Regions from separate parts of the Paenibacillus sp. N119s genome, predicted to be linked through region 3. Evidence: riboswitches for the same ligand, from Rfam matches in the RefSeq annotation. Region 3 holds a riboswitch; each other region holds the start of a gene.
The links. Region 3 has a riboswitch for cyclic di-AMP ahead of AC5V8P_RS12345 (3D domain-containing protein). Riboswitches for the same ligand answer to the same signal wherever they lie in the genome.
Positions count from the first base shown of each region.

Region 1: linked by a shared signal. The riboswitch ahead of AC5V8P_RS00710 (hypothetical protein) and the one ahead of AC5V8P_RS12345 (3D domain-containing protein) in region 3 are both predicted to bind cyclic di-AMP.
Region 2: linked by a shared signal. The riboswitch ahead of AC5V8P_RS08435 (resuscitation-promoting factor) and the one ahead of AC5V8P_RS12345 (3D domain-containing protein) in region 3 are both predicted to bind cyclic di-AMP.
Region 4: linked by a shared signal. The riboswitch ahead of AC5V8P_RS04950 (C40 family peptidase) and the one ahead of AC5V8P_RS12345 (3D domain-containing protein) in region 3 are both predicted to bind cyclic di-AMP.

Region 1 covers NZ_JCAJRU010000002.1:28,573-32,262, reverse strand. The annotation lists gene kdpA (potassium-transporting ATPase subunit KdpA) at 1-1,011, opposite strand, end outside; gene kdpF (K(+)-transporting ATPase subunit F) at 1,153-1,230, opposite strand; gene AC5V8P_RS00710 (hypothetical protein) at 1,414-1,809, opposite strand; cyclic di-AMP (ydaO/yuaA leader) riboswitch at 1,923-2,094, opposite strand; gene AC5V8P_RS00705 (glutathione peroxidase) at 2,559-3,044, shown strand; tRNA gene AC5V8P_RS00700 (tRNA-Leu) at 3,187-3,269, opposite strand; gene AC5V8P_RS00695 (urease accessory protein UreF) at 3,532-3,690, shown strand, end outside.
Region 2 covers NZ_JCAJRU010000049.1:8,143-11,832, forward strand. The annotation lists gene rsmA (16S rRNA (adenine(1518)-N(6)/adenine(1519)-N(6))-dimethyltransferase RsmA) at 1-115, opposite strand, end outside; gene rnmV (ribonuclease M5) at 123-668, opposite strand; gene AC5V8P_RS08435 (resuscitation-promoting factor) at 815-1,966, opposite strand; cyclic di-AMP (ydaO/yuaA leader) riboswitch at 2,238-2,518, opposite strand; gene AC5V8P_RS08440 (TatD family hydrolase) at 2,719-3,489, opposite strand; gene AC5V8P_RS08445 (HD domain-containing protein) at 3,532-3,690, opposite strand, start outside.
Region 3 covers NZ_JCAJRU010000091.1:5,092-8,781, reverse strand. The annotation lists gene AC5V8P_RS12350 (polysaccharide deacetylase family protein) at 66-872, shown strand; gene AC5V8P_RS12345 (3D domain-containing protein) at 1,082-1,750, opposite strand; cyclic di-AMP (ydaO/yuaA leader) riboswitch at 1,757-1,930, opposite strand; gene AC5V8P_RS12340 (amino acid ABC transporter ATP-binding protein) at 2,170-2,892, opposite strand; gene AC5V8P_RS12335 (ABC transporter substrate-binding protein/permease) at 2,879-3,690, opposite strand, start outside.
Region 4 covers NZ_JCAJRU010000022.1:4,561-8,250, reverse strand. The annotation lists gene AC5V8P_RS04960 (M1 family metallopeptidase) at 1-836, shown strand, start outside; gene AC5V8P_RS04955 (hypothetical protein) at 848-1,675, shown strand; cyclic di-AMP (ydaO/yuaA leader) riboswitch at 1,952-2,089, shown strand; gene AC5V8P_RS04950 (C40 family peptidase) at 2,096-2,596, shown strand; gene AC5V8P_RS04945 (hypothetical protein) at 2,662-2,820, shown strand; gene AC5V8P_RS04940 (GNAT family N-acetyltransferase) at 2,898-3,389, shown strand; gene AC5V8P_RS04935 (4a-hydroxytetrahydrobiopterin dehydratase) at 3,483-3,690, opposite strand, start outside.

The DNA of each region.
Region 1 (3,690 bases), on a different contig from region 3:
AGTGAATAATACCGATTGTCCAATGCCGAAACGAACCTCTTTCCCTTCCATGCTTCCCTGAGATGCATCCACCCCCAGTGTCTGGATTAACGGATTACCTGTCTTCTCCGACACATATGTAATGGATAGAAAAATAAGAAACAATACCATCATCGAGCTGAAAATAATCCAGCCCTGCTTGCGATTACGGGCAAACAAGCCAAAAGTATACGGCAGCGAAGCCGGCATTACCCACATGGCTAGAATCTCCAGTACGTTCGTCCAAGGACTTGGATTCTCAAAAGGGTGCGCAGAATTAGCTCCAGCATAACCGCCCCCGTTCGTGCCCAAATGCTTGATGGATTCCAGTGAGGCAATGGGCCCCATAGCAATCTGCTGCTGTGTGCCACTTAAAGTTGTAATATCCGCCGTAGGTTGTAGCGTTTGCGGAACCTTTAGCCCTACCAGCACCAGCGTAAGCACAAAGGCAAGCGGCAGGAAAATCCGTATGATGGCTTTAATAAAATCCTGAAAAAAATTGCCCAGCCCTTCACCACGTCGCGTCAAACCTCTCATAAAAGCTGCAGCAACCGATAATCCGGATGCAGCCGAAGTAAACATCATCATCGTGACGAACGCCATCTGTGTCAGATACGTAAGCCCGCTTTCACCGCTATAATGCTGGAGATTCGTATTGGTCATAAAGCTGATTACGGTATTAAAGGCCAATGATGCTTCCATATTACTGTTTCCAACCGGATTGCCCGGGAGTATCGCCTGCAAGCGCAATAGCAGGTAGCTGATCCCTGCAAGCACCACATTGGTTGCAATGAAACTCAAAGCATATGTGGTCCAACGCATGCTTTCCTGTTTCTTCAAGCCTATAGCCTTATAAATCAGCTTTTCCGTTCCACCAAAAATCCGATCCGTCCGATTCGGTTCATTTGAAAATACGTGATACATATAGGTCCCCACTGGCTTAACCAAGAGCAGCAATATGACAATCACAATTCCAATTTGCAGTAGCTCCATCCTCTATTCCTCCTTAAAATGCTCCTGCATTTGGAACAACAGACCTAATTCAGACCATCCATTGAGTGCACACGTTTGCGAATATGCCCTTGATGCTTCATTCTTGATCTGCTGTTCCCGCCTGCTCGATCCTATCGTTGACTAGAACTTTTCAGGATTCAGGAGTGCGTAGATTAAATACACGAACACAATAACCGTGAGCCCTAGCACAACGATCATCCTTTTCGCCCTCCTTTTGAGGTCTGCACATCACACCAGCGTATAAACAGCAATATCACTCCATAACTCACAGCCATTACGAGCAGCATGTATAAATCCATCATGTTCCTATCCTCCGTATCGCTCCTCAGATTGTCCTTTTGATTCCATCATAAAATCTTAAACCAGCTATGTTATAAGTGCTTATCCGTTCAGCAAGAAACCCACCTCTCCGTTCAATGTGTAGATCACATGGTCCGCTCCCAATCCCCGATAAATTCCTTGTGGATTACAGCCGTGCGTAATAACATAGATCGGTTCTGATGTTAGTGGCCGACATATTTGCAGGAAACGGCAAGTCAAATTCAAGCTGTTTTCGAACAAATACACACTCCCAATTTCTTTACTAGGAAAATTCCATTTTCCCGCTTGCATCGTATTGATGCGCACAATGTGCTCCACACCCATTTTTTTGAGCTGTCGTTCCTCCTGGGTACTGTTTGTGAGAACTGCAAACGCCAATTTTTTGAACATGAGCAATTTCACAAAACTTCTGCCCGCTTCATTCGGTGCAGTGACAATAATTAACCGACCTTCCATCAGTAGCTCCTCTCCCGGTATAAAAAGACAACAAAAAGAAGCCGAAGGAAAAAGGCTTCCTCCGGCTTCATACATTCCATGATAAAATAAACCATGGCTGCACACGGCGGTTTGTTGCCTCTCCCTGTACGCTTACGAGGTTAGCTGTCGGATTCGGACGTGAGAGTCGCCCTATTTACGGCACTTGACCGAAAAATTCACCCCATGAGACACGCGGCTTTCAAAGCCGTACATGTTCGTTGGTTCCCCCGCTTTTGCAACTGCAAAATTCAGCGCTTTAGACAATTCGTTGTTGCTTCATTGTTGTTAATTTGAAATTACGTCTTGAATCATACACCCGTGCAAGGAAGACTGTAAAGCTCAACAGCAAGGCTATAAATCGACCTTTAGAGCATAAAAGATTAATAATAACGCTTACAACACATCTATGCTTCTCACATCTCTCGAAATCTCTATATTTCACCCCTTTTTGAAAATGAAAGGCATGTCAATATTGGCGTAGGGTAAGGCATGGTTGCTCCTTAATTGTAAAAAGGAAAGAAAATACGCTATATGTACCAGATAATTACCGATTAAACCCGTTTTTATGAGAAAGAACTCCTCAATTAGCCCCATTTGAAGCGCAATTTACCGTTTTGAACAAAAGATGATTTTACAATAGTTCAATGCCTGTATACTCTTCCTGGCTTGCAACCTCCCCTTGAGTTGTTTACAATTTAATTGTAGACTATTGAACGAGGAGGAATAGCATGAGCGTATATGAATATAATGCGCAGACCCTGCAAGGAGCGCAAATTCCTTTATCCACATATGAAGGGAAAGTTCTTCTTATCGTGAACACTGCCAGCAAATGTGGGTTAACCCCCCAATATAAAGCACTACAAGAGCTATACGACCAGTATCATGAACAGGGGCTCGAAATTTTGGGATTTCCCAGCAACCAGTTTGCCAAACAAGAGCCGGGTTCCAACGAGGAGATCTCCGAGTTTTGCCAACTCAATTATGGTGTGACCTTTCCGATGTTCGCCAAAACAGATGTCAATGGTGATCAAGCTCACCCTTTATTTCGTTACCTGACCCACACTGCTCCGGGCGTATTGGGCTCTAAAGCGATCAAATGGAATTTTACTAAATTCTTAATTACACGAAAAGGTAATGTATTTAAGCGTTATGCGCCGCAAACCACTCCAGATAAGCTTGCAGGAGATATTGAAAAGCTTTTGCAGGAAAACTGACAATCTTTCTTCATAACAGTTAACGAGCGATCCGTTGTCATGGGTCGCTTCTGTGGCGGGATGTATAAAGAAAGTTAACAAAAAAAAGCATCCCTTCACATAAAACGTGTCAGGATGCTCTTTAACTAGGTATTGCACATAATGCGGTCGAGAGGACTCGAACCTCCACGGGCGTACGCCCACTACCCCCTCAAGATAGCGTGTCTGCCATTCCACCACGACCGCATGTCATAATGTATTGAGGCAACAGATTTATTATACTCTCTCAGCAACAATTTGTAAACAGAAATATAATAATTATTTTATATGTTACTTTATATAACATATATGAGACATAAGAATATTTTATTTGACATAAAATATTCAATTATGTAAATATATATTACATAATTATTTAAGTTAACTCATTATAAACAATATTAAGTTAAATAATGTTACATAGGTATTCACTTCAAGGAGGCGAACCATCCTGCATAAAGGTAACCGATTGCTAAACTACGCATTATTGTTGGACCCTTCCCTACCCGTTGGTGGTTTCACCCGATTTCACGGACTGGAGGAACGTTTCCGCAATGGATACTTGAACAGTCTACAAGATCTGGAGCATTACATGCGGGACGAGTGGTATCCTCACATTACAACCCTT
Region 2 (3,690 bases), on a different contig from region 3:
GAATATTTTGATCAATCAGGAAGTTTTGTCCCAAGCTTTTTTTGAACGAAAAACCGTGCCTTTGAATAATTTCCTTCGTACGCCGCGGTGTTGCTATATCTTGAATCCCTGTCATACGGATATCACAATCCTTCACTTTCAATTTGTGCCAGCGCACTGGCAAATTCCTCACGGCTGATCTGAAACACAGAGAGCCGTTTATGTAGCTGCTTTCCGTTACAATAGCCAATACCCAGTATATTCCCCAAGGCCATTCGGCGTGCAGCAGCATTTGGGTGAGTGATAAGTCCAGCGTCAATCAAGTCTGCCCATTCAATCAGTGGTTCGGCGTCCTCTACTGTCGTATGTACCCGCGCGAGGGCATGTCTGATGGCTTCTGGCGAGGCATTCTCCACACCAATATCCCCTTTGCGCGTCGCCTCTGCCTCAGGTATAAAAGCCTGCTTGCAGCCCGGGACCTTGGAGGCAATGATTTTACGGATACGTTCCCCTGCATGATCGGGGTCAGTTAAAATAATGACCCCCCGCCGTTCCTGGGCCAATGCAATTTTGCGCAGCGTCATTTTATTAATAGCTGAACCGCCAGTTTCTATCGTATCTGCCTCGACAGCACGGCGAATGGCTACCGTGTCATCCCGGCCTTCTACCACGATCACTTCCTTGATCATCTTCATTTACCTCCACTGCTACACAGCAACATATATTTATCTTTCCCTGCTTTTGAAAACAAAATAAGAAGAGGATATCCTCTTCTTAGCATGGCATAACTATGTTGTTAATACTATCGCATTGCCCTCAACATACACAACCTGTTTTAGTTGATTTCTGGCTTTACAGGTCCGATCACATATACGGTTTTACCGTGCTTGCGACCAAATTGGTTAGCCCGGCTCAAACTCTCATAATACACATCGATTTTGTGGCCTTTAATGGCGCCACCGGTATCCTCCGCACGGCGGAAGCCCACCCCTTCAATATACACCCACCAGCCGATTGGAATTACACTCGGATCGACAGCGATGGTACGTCCTTCCGTAACACGCGTGCCGGAGGCCGTACGTGTACCGATACCTGACTCCTGTGAGGAGTACGCCGTCATGGAGACGTTTTGTAAAACCTTGCTATATTTAAAATTAATACCTGCTTTACGGACAGCATTGCCCGAACTTACCGTTGTCGCCTTAACCGCATCTCTAGGGCCAACGGAAGCAGCCAGAACGACCGGTTTTTTCTTCGTTCCTACTGCGATTACCTTATCCACGCGATTCTGTGTGACTTCCTTGTTGATCAGCTGTTTGGATACCAGCTTTCCATCATGGTATACCTTTTGAACATGCTGAACTACCACACCCGATTTGCCACTTTGAATGACTCGATTATCGCCTTTATAGAGACTTGGATCGGCCGTTTTGATGACTTGATAAGGCACCTGTTTTTTCTGTGCAACCTGCTGTTTCTTCACACGGACGATTTTTATGTCCATGTTAGCCGAAACAGAGGCATCCAATGCAGGATAAACTTTATCGATTGATGATAATTTATAGCCCGATGTGCGAATCGCACCCTCTACTGTATTTTCTGTTGTGTACAGCTTTTTCGTCTCATTGCCTGAGGACACTCTAACCTGATTGGCACGTTTAATAACTACGCGGTCCCCATCCTGTACTGCTCCGTTAAGCGGCATGGATATTGTATCATGCGGCTGAAGTGAAATAGAATGCTCATTGAGCAAATCTTGGAGCTTGGATTCCCGGGTTTCTACCGCAGATGCCTTACCATCGATGACAAAAAAGACTTGTTTTTTAGATTGCGTGTACATCAGAATTGAAATCATAATCGTTAGTGCGATTAGAAAAATAGCAACCAAAACCGCCTGGCGCACATTCTCTTGCTTCCAACGCAATACGTAAGACATGCTGGATGAGCGTGACTCATGGGTGGTCTCCCCTTTTCGGAAAATGCCCATTTCCTCCGTCCTCCTTACATAGCCCGCCGTCTGGAGTAAGACATAGTTGATCGTTGACGTGACTATAACAGATTTTCTACAAGACAAGCCCGTACTGCGACTGTCCTGCACCATGTACCCGTCTTCGCGGCATGCTGTCCTCCCCTGTTTAACCACAGTATGATGACAGATTTTCTTTTATTCACAACAAAAAAAGCCAAAGAAAGAGACTAGAGAGCTCTTTCGTGGCTTCCGACATGTGTGAATATGCGGGAAAACTCATGCACGAGTTGGCTTCTCTCTTGTTACGCTTACGGGGTTAGCTGTCGGGTTCGGACGTAGAGAGTCGCCCTAGCTTAGGTCAACCGCTCATGGCGGTCGCCTTCACATTCACCCCGAAGACCCAGAAAGAAATCGAAATACGGCTTCTCTACCTGTTCAATCCCATCCAGGATTTGAATTTCGGTCGAGCCGGCTGCTGAAGAGACATTCTCTCCTGCACATACGCCGGACGTACTGTAAGCCATATCGGTTCCCCCGTTCCCTGTAAAAGGGACTCAGCGAGACTGGTTCATGAAATGATTTGTTGATGTTTACACTCAACAACAATTCACTGAAAAGATGATATCCTGTTTGCATGCATGTTGTAAAGCAGGTTTCAAGTACATTTTTTAAAAAATTCGGTTAAAAGTTTGTAATATTCCTGAGTTTACTGCAACAAAATCATAATTAGCTCCGTCTAACTCTTTATTTTGATTGTTTTCTTCGCTTTTTCACTTAATGTCAAATCGTTCCAAGGCATTTTGGGTAGTAATGGATACCAATTCCTCCACCGTAATTCCCTTAATTTGGGCGGCTGCCTCTGCCACCAGTCTCACATGTGCTGACTCATTTCGTTTCCCGCGAAACGGATGGGGTGTCAGGTAAGGTGAGTCCGTTTCAATAAGCAGACGGTCCAGCGGAACCTGGGCCAGCACCTCTTTTGGCTGCTTGGCATTTTTGAACGTTATAGGCCCGCCGAATGAAAGGTGGAAACCCATATCCAGCACCATTTTGGCTGTCTCCCAGCTCCCTGAAAAGGAGTGCATAACCCCGCCAATCTCGCTCGCCTTTTCCTCCCGTAAAATCCTCACAATATCTTCATGTGCATCTCGATTATGGATAACAATTGGCATGTTGAGCTCACGTGCCAGGCCAATTTGATTTCGAAGTACCTGCTGCTGCACATCCTTTGGTGATGTATCCCAATAATAATCCAGACCGATCTCTCCGATCGCTACAACCTTTTTATGACTGCATAACGATGCAATCCATTCTAAATCCCCTTCCTGCATTGTAATAGCATCCTGCGGATGCCATCCAACGGCCGCATAAATAAAATCATACGTCTCAGCTAGCTTCATGGTGGATGGAATGGTCTCACGATTAAATCCGATATTAATCATCCGTGTTACTCCTGATTCGACAGCACGTGCTATAACTTCTTCACGATCCTCGTCAAATTGTGGTGCATCCAAGTGAGTATGAGTGTCGAATAAATCCAAGGTTTTCATCTCCTCTTTTTACTTACATTTCTATATATTTGTCTATTGTTTGACAAAATAATTACTTATTTCGGAAGGAAGCCTGTCTTTTACCCCGTTCAGTTTATTCTGGGGAAAATACATATGATATTTCCCTCGGTGAATACCACTTATTGAACGTACGATTTCCGAAACTTCAGATATTTCCCGCACCTCGCCCTG
Region 3 (3,690 bases):
ATAGGACAGGTACATAATAGCTGAGAGCACCACTAGGTATCACTGCACGGAAAGGGGGAATATAAATGCGGTACAGGAGAGCTTTGCCGTGTTTAGCGCTGTTACTAGCATTTTCAAGTTTTCCCGTATACGCGGACACGCCTCCCTATATTGGAACGCCCCATCCCAAGGAAGCTGCTGCCGCTACTACTGAACATCCAAGAAAAGATCGAGCTGCTCCAACCTTAGCGATGCTGCGAAAAAAGCATGCGGACATTTTTAAAATGTGCGGCCCGCACACCCGCCAAATTGCCTTAACCTTTGATGATGTGCCCGATTCAAGGTATACGCCGCAGGTTTTGGACGTATTACACGCAAACGGCATCAAAGCTACTTTTTTTATCGTCGGTCATCGTGCTGAAAAACATCCGGGGATCATACGCCGTATCATCCGTGAGGGTCATGCTATAGGAAATCATTCCTATACTCATCCGGATTTCAGGAAGGCCACACCCGAACGATTCCGCTACCAGATTACAAAAACAGAACGCATTTTAGAAGCGAGCGCAGGCTTCCGGCCTAAGTTGATACGACCGCCCTACGGTGAAATCACGGAGCCTCAAATCCAGTGGGCACGTCGTCATGGATACATGATTGTCAATTGGAATGTGGATTCTCTAGACTGGAAGGGATTAAGCAAAACACAAATTCAACGTAACGTAATCCCGGCTACCGGGCCTGGTTCCATTATTTTAATGCATGCAGGTGGAGGCCAAAGTTCTAATTTGCAAGGTACTGTCCAAGCCTTGCCGGGCCTAATCCACTCTCTAAAAGCTAAGGGCTACAAATTCGTCACAGTCCCCCGGCTGCTTCACACATCGGAACGACAATAAAAGTATGCTAAGCTTCGACGATAAACTCCAACTACGTAAAAAGGCTGTCTTGACGAGCAGAATATTTCTGCTTGTAAGACAGCCTTTTTTAGCGATAAGCAACCAGCCATGATAAAATATCGACCCAGTTACGAATTATATGTTGTACGATACAATAGTAAGTTTACATAATATTTATTATGTTATTTAAAACACATCTAGGCAGAATGTTATTTATCAATGACGTACAGTTTCACATCTTGAAAACCAAAGTCGTTTACGAATGATTTATTGCCAGGGATAAAGATATCAATCCGCTTCCCGGTAATGGCGCTGCCCTGATCACGGGCCACGGCCACAAAAGAATGGTCCGGCAAGCCGGGATGGGAATAGCCTGTAACAAGTACCTTGGTTCCCATTGGAATGACTTTCGGGTCTACCGCAATAGTACCTAACTTAAGCGGATTACCGTAATAATCGACAGCACCCCATTTACCGTTTTCATCGGCGGCGGCAGAATATGCTGTTGCTTTCACATCAACCACTTTACTATAATTGAATGTCTTACCCCATGCTTCAATTGTTGGCTTCTCATTCGCGGTTGCTTTTTCCGTAAGAAGCTGTGGCTTCGAATCCGAAGCCGCCTCTACACTTTTTTCGTCTGGCACTTTAATCTGCAGACCTGCGTATATGTTGTTGGCTGCAATATTCGGGTTAGCCTTCGCCAACTCATCTACCGATACTCCATAACGTTGAGCAAGCAAAAAGAAGGTGTCGCCTTCTTTAGCAATATGAAGCGAAGCAGCATCTGCTACTCCAGCTGTCTGTGCCAGCCCTGCAATTGCTGCGGCAAGCACCGCAAATTTCATAGCTTTTCCAATATGTTTTAAGCGTTTCAAAGATATGTACCTCCTCTGTTGTGCCTGCGAGGTTAGCTGTCGGATTCGGGCTCAGGAGAAGCCCTATGCTTGCGCAATTCACCCCTAGGTCATATTCCATACTTTTTATGATGTATTGGAACAATGGCCGTTGTTACGTCCCCCGCACTTCCCATAGTTTGAGTCCAGCACCTGAGTATTTATTATCATAAGTGCTGCCTCGGTAAGTTTTGGCTTCCTGCATAATATCACAATTTTGTAACCTTATCTGCATGAAAATGTTGGGAACCTTGAACATCATACTACACTCATTACAATTTTGTCATTAAGAACCCGTTTTTTGTTACGAAAATATGGAGATATGGTGACAAAAAAAGAAAAGCCCTCCGTGAACCATCGTCACAAGAAGGGCTATGTCAATATTTTATAAAAGCATTTTCTTACAGTACTTTAGCAAGAAAGTCACGAGTACGATCATGGCTTGGTGTACCAAAAACTTGCTCTGGCGTGCCTTGCTCTATAATTTGCCCGTTGTCCATAAAGATGATCCGATCCCCTACCTCACGGGCAAAGCCCATTTCATGTGTCACGATCACCATCGTCATGCCGCCTTCAGCGAGCTTCTTCATTACATCTAGAACCTCTCCAACCATTTCAGGGTCCAGAGCAGAAGTAGGCTCATCAAACAGCATTACGTGCGGCTGCATGGCCAAGGCACGTGCTATCGCAATACGTTGCTTTTGACCGCCGGATAACTGGTTCGGGTAGGTGTTCTTTTTATCCTCAAGACCTACGGTTCGCAGGAGTTCCAGCGCGATTTTCTCTGCTTCTTTCCCCGACTGCTTTTTCACCTGCGTTGGTGCAAGGGTCAAATTCTGCAATATCGTTTTGTGCGGAAACAGATTAAAATGCTGAAAAACCATTCCCATTTTCTCCCGGGTCGCATTAATGTTATGACCACGGGCCGTAATCGGCTCACCCTCAAACAAAATCTCCCCTTCTGTTGGCTGTTCCAACAGATTCAAACAACGCAAAAACGTACTTTTTCCTGAACCACTCGGGCCGATGATGACGACGACTTCACCTTTGGCGATATCTATATCAATACCTTTTAAAATTTCATTTTTACCAAACGATTTACGCAGTTGTTTAACGGTGATCACTGGCTCTCAACTTCCTTTCCCATAAACCCAACAGCTTGGATAAGCTGAACGTCATTACAAAATAAATAGCGGCTGCGATTACGAACGGACTTAATCCTTCATAGGTGATATTCTTAATGACTTGGGCTTGGTACATAATATCCACCATCCCAATGGTCGAAATAATAGATGATTCTTTAATGATGGTAATGAACTCATTACCAATAGCAGGTAATATAGATTTAAATGCTTGCGGTAAAATGACATGACGCATTGCTTTGCCTCGGCCCATCCCGAGCGAGCGGGCAGCTTCCATCTGTCCACGGTCTACGGCCTGAATACCCGCACGGAAAATTTCAGCCAAATATGCCGAACTATTCAGAGACAATGTAATTATACCGGACTGGAGTGGCGTAAAATTTACACCCAGCGTCAAAGCAACTCCATAATGAATGATCATGAGCTGTACCAGCATAGGTGTTCCGCGCAGGATCTCCACATATGCGGTTCCTAGCCACTCGATAATACGAACTCCACTCATCCTCAGCAAGGATATGATCAGACCAATAATGAATCCAAACAATACTCCAAGCGCAGACAGCAATAGAGTGTAGCCGATACCCGTAACGTAAAAACTGCGATATTTCATAAATATATCTACAATACTATTCGAAGAAACCTGTCTGTCGGCAGACAGTGCACTCGCTTCTGTAGAAAATTTCTCAATCGACCCGTCCGCTTTCAGGCGAGCCAACGTTTTATTTACTGAGGCAAGCAATTCAGTATTTCCCTTACGGATACCTACAGCAGTTTCTGCAC
Region 4 (3,690 bases), on a different contig from region 3:
TCACGGCCGCAGCTGCGGACCAACTGAACCCCGGCTATAATCTGGAACGGACGCTGGTTCATGAGATTGGGCATCAATATTTTTACGGAATGGTAGCCAACAATGAATTTGAGGAGCCTTGGCTGGATGAAGGCTTTACCTCCTATGCAGAAGAACGGCTCATGGAGCAAGAATATGGGCTTATCCCCAACTTGCCGCTACAATCGGGACAGGTAGCTTCTCCGCAGCCGCTAAACCGCGAGTCCTGGAAGTACGGATCAGCGGCTGAGTATGCACAGAATGCCTACTCACGAGGCAAGTTGGTACTACGAGGCATTGAACGTCAGGTGGGTATGAAGAAAATGGACCGAATTATGCGGACCTACGTCCAGACGTACCGATTCAAGCATCCGACCTCACAGGATTTTCAGCGTGTTGTGGAGAGGGTGACTGGACGCTCATGGAGCCACTATTTTGAACAGTATGTATATGACGGCCAGATGGCGGACTTCTCTGTCGATCGCATTATGAACCGCAAGTTGGAGAGTGGATATGAAGCAGTCGTGACGCTCAGCAAAAAAGGAGCAGATTATCCTAAGATCCCTGTTCAATTTACTTTCAAGGATGGCACAACGATATTCAAGGCATGGGACGGTACGGGCAAAAGTACAACCTTTCGACTCAAAAGCAGCTCCCCCGTGTCCTCTGTAGCCGTCGATCCTCTATACACTATTGCCTTGGAGAACAAGCATATTAATAATAACCTGAAGGCTGAATTGAACGAAAAACAACAAACCCGTTGGAGTATAGGTGTAACCAAGCTGTTGGAGACACTGCTTGGAAGTCTGTCATGGTGAGGTGTCTATAGATGCGGACTGTTATAAAAGAAGGCTGGGCGCTAGTGCGCATACGCTTTTATATCGTTATCATTTTATTTCTATATCGTCTGCTGTGGGGGGTATTTCTCTATCGGCTGGTGCAATCCGCTGTCATCCCGCTGCTGCTTCGTTATCCGGATCAGAGCCAAAACGAGTTGGGAAGGACCTTGTTTTGGATGGAGGGCCAGATCGCCTTGATGGACAGCCGAGAAGTGCACGTATATTTATGGATACTACTAGGGGCAACCGTATTGCGTATATTGATCACACCCTTTATTAGAGCCGGCATCTATCAAAGCCTGTATACCGATGCAACTGAACCGCAAAGCCTGTCCTTCTTCAAAGGGATGAAACGGCATGGTATGTCATCGCTGTTGTATTACATCATCGAGTTGGGTCTGCTGCTGCTCCCCGCCTTTTGGGTGGTACCAAGACTCTATCCTATTGTAGCAGGAACCCTGCAATCTTCCTCTTACCTGCTGCATTTGTTGCCCTATGCCATTGGGTGGATGGCTTACGGGTGGTTCATTCGGCAGTGCATCCTGTATATGCAATTGGGCACAGTCAGTGGTCACACCGTACTATCGTCCCTGCTCGCCTTCTTTCGCCAGCTTCTTCCCGCTGTCGGCGTATCCTTGCTGCTCGGTGCTTGTGTGCTACTGGTCTTCGGTCTATTTGGCACCGTGGCGATGATTTGGACTGGTATGTTGGCGCTGATTCTCCAGCAATCGTATCATTTTGTTACCAGTCTAGTCAGGCTGTGGCATATCAGTTCACAGTACCGACTATGGCATATCGATATCTCCAGCAGGAGTTAACCCCTCTCTTTATGCTATCTTCTGCATTTTCAGCTGTCGAAAAAAACTTTTTCTTCCCCGTCCTCACGACACATAACTGAATACTGTTAACAGAATCTGTTCCTACGATGTTAGGAACAGATTTTTTTTGTAACTTTTTGCGATGAAACATTTGCCAAAGCCTGCTGTCTTTGTTACAATAATCGCAGTGAACTGATAGTAACAACTTTGTAATCTTTATTGTAACCTTTATCTTAAAAACATCGTTGTCGTGAATACTGCTCTCCAAGGTGCACATCTTAAGTTAAGCCTAATTCCTGGCACCTAGGAAGCGGGGGAACCAGTTTGGGTGAATTGATCTCGCAACAGAGTGGTCATAGGGGAACCTTCTACCGAATCCTTAAGCTAACCTCGCAGGCAATTGGAAGGGGTATATTTTTTTTGAAGAAGAAGCTAACGATCGCAGCTATGGGTCTCGCCATTGCCTTTACATCCTTTACTTTCGGTGGCGGCAGTGCATTCGCAGACTCCAAGATGGACCAGGTCATCCAAGATGCCAAAGGAACGAGCTACAGAAGCGGAGGCACTACACTCGAGGGATTCGATTGCTCCGGCTTCACAATGTATGTATTCAACAAACTGGGAATTAAACTGCCGCATCAATCTGGATCACAATTCAAAATGGGATCTTCTGTATCCCGTGATGAAATGAGACCAGGAGACCTAGTGTTCTTCAACACCACAGGAAGAGGCATTTCCCATGTAGGTATCTTCGTAGGTGAAGGGAAATTCGCCCACTCCTCGACTTCACGTGGTGTAGTAGTTAGCTCACTGAACGAAAATTATTACGCTAACCGTTTTGTCGGTGCAAAAAGAATTATGAGCACAGACGCTTACCATTCTGTAGCTTCAGAAATTCCTGATGACGACAACGTAGAATAACCACCGCACAGCAAGCTAACCCTAGCCGCAATTTGATTCTGGCCGGAATCGAATTGCGGTTTTTTATGTCCACTACATCAGTCATGATTATCAATACTGACGAACTGACGCCTCAAAAGGTTTCAGTGTTAGCGAACATCGTCGGTTTTACAGTCACCGCTGGGGGAGCATTGAACGGTAAATTCCTTCTTATTGAATGTATACCCGACTTAGGTACGAAATAAACACGCTTGCCATTCCTCTTTAACTTGTCTACAATCTGTTGTTAATGATTGAAGTACGCAAAAGGAGGAATGGAAAAGTGCCTGCCTCAATATCCAACTACCGGATCGTGCCGATGGACGAGCATCAAGCGGCTGAAATCTGTGAGTGGCGCTATGATCCCCCCTACAATATATATGGCTGGCTTCCATGGGAACAAATGAAGGCACTTGAAGTCGAATTTGGGAGTCCTACGCTTCGCCAAGAGCAATATGTTGCCGTACTGGACGCAGAGAATAAGCTTGCGGGATTTGCTCAATATTTTCCTATGGTTGGTGTGACCCGGCTGGGTCTTGGAATGCGTCCTGAAAGATGCGGACATGGCACAGGCTCCGACTTTGTCCGGGCCATTGCCGAGGAAGCCAGACGACGCCACCCGCAGAATGAGATTGACCTAGAGGTGCTCACGTGGAATCAACGGGCTATTCGAGCCTATAAGGCAGCTGGATTCGAGCTGACCGATACCTATGAGCGCCAGACTCCAGATGGCAGAAAGCCGTTCCATTGTATGGTATATTATCCTGAACATTAGAACCGGGCTTTATAAATAAAAGCGCCTTCGCTATACAACCGCGATGTTGTATAGCGAAGGCGCTTTTAGCATATACGACAGATCATTACAAACTTAATGACCGCTGCGCATTTTTTCAAAAGCTTCATTATATTGTTGGGCTTCTTTAATATCTACAGCCATAATACCGCCATCGTCCCAAGAGGTCAAACGCAGAGTCACGGTCTTGTAATCAATCGTAATAAATGGATGGTGATTAAATGCCTCAGATATAGCGGCAACTTCATCCACGAATGCAATACCTTTCATAAAACTGGAAAAA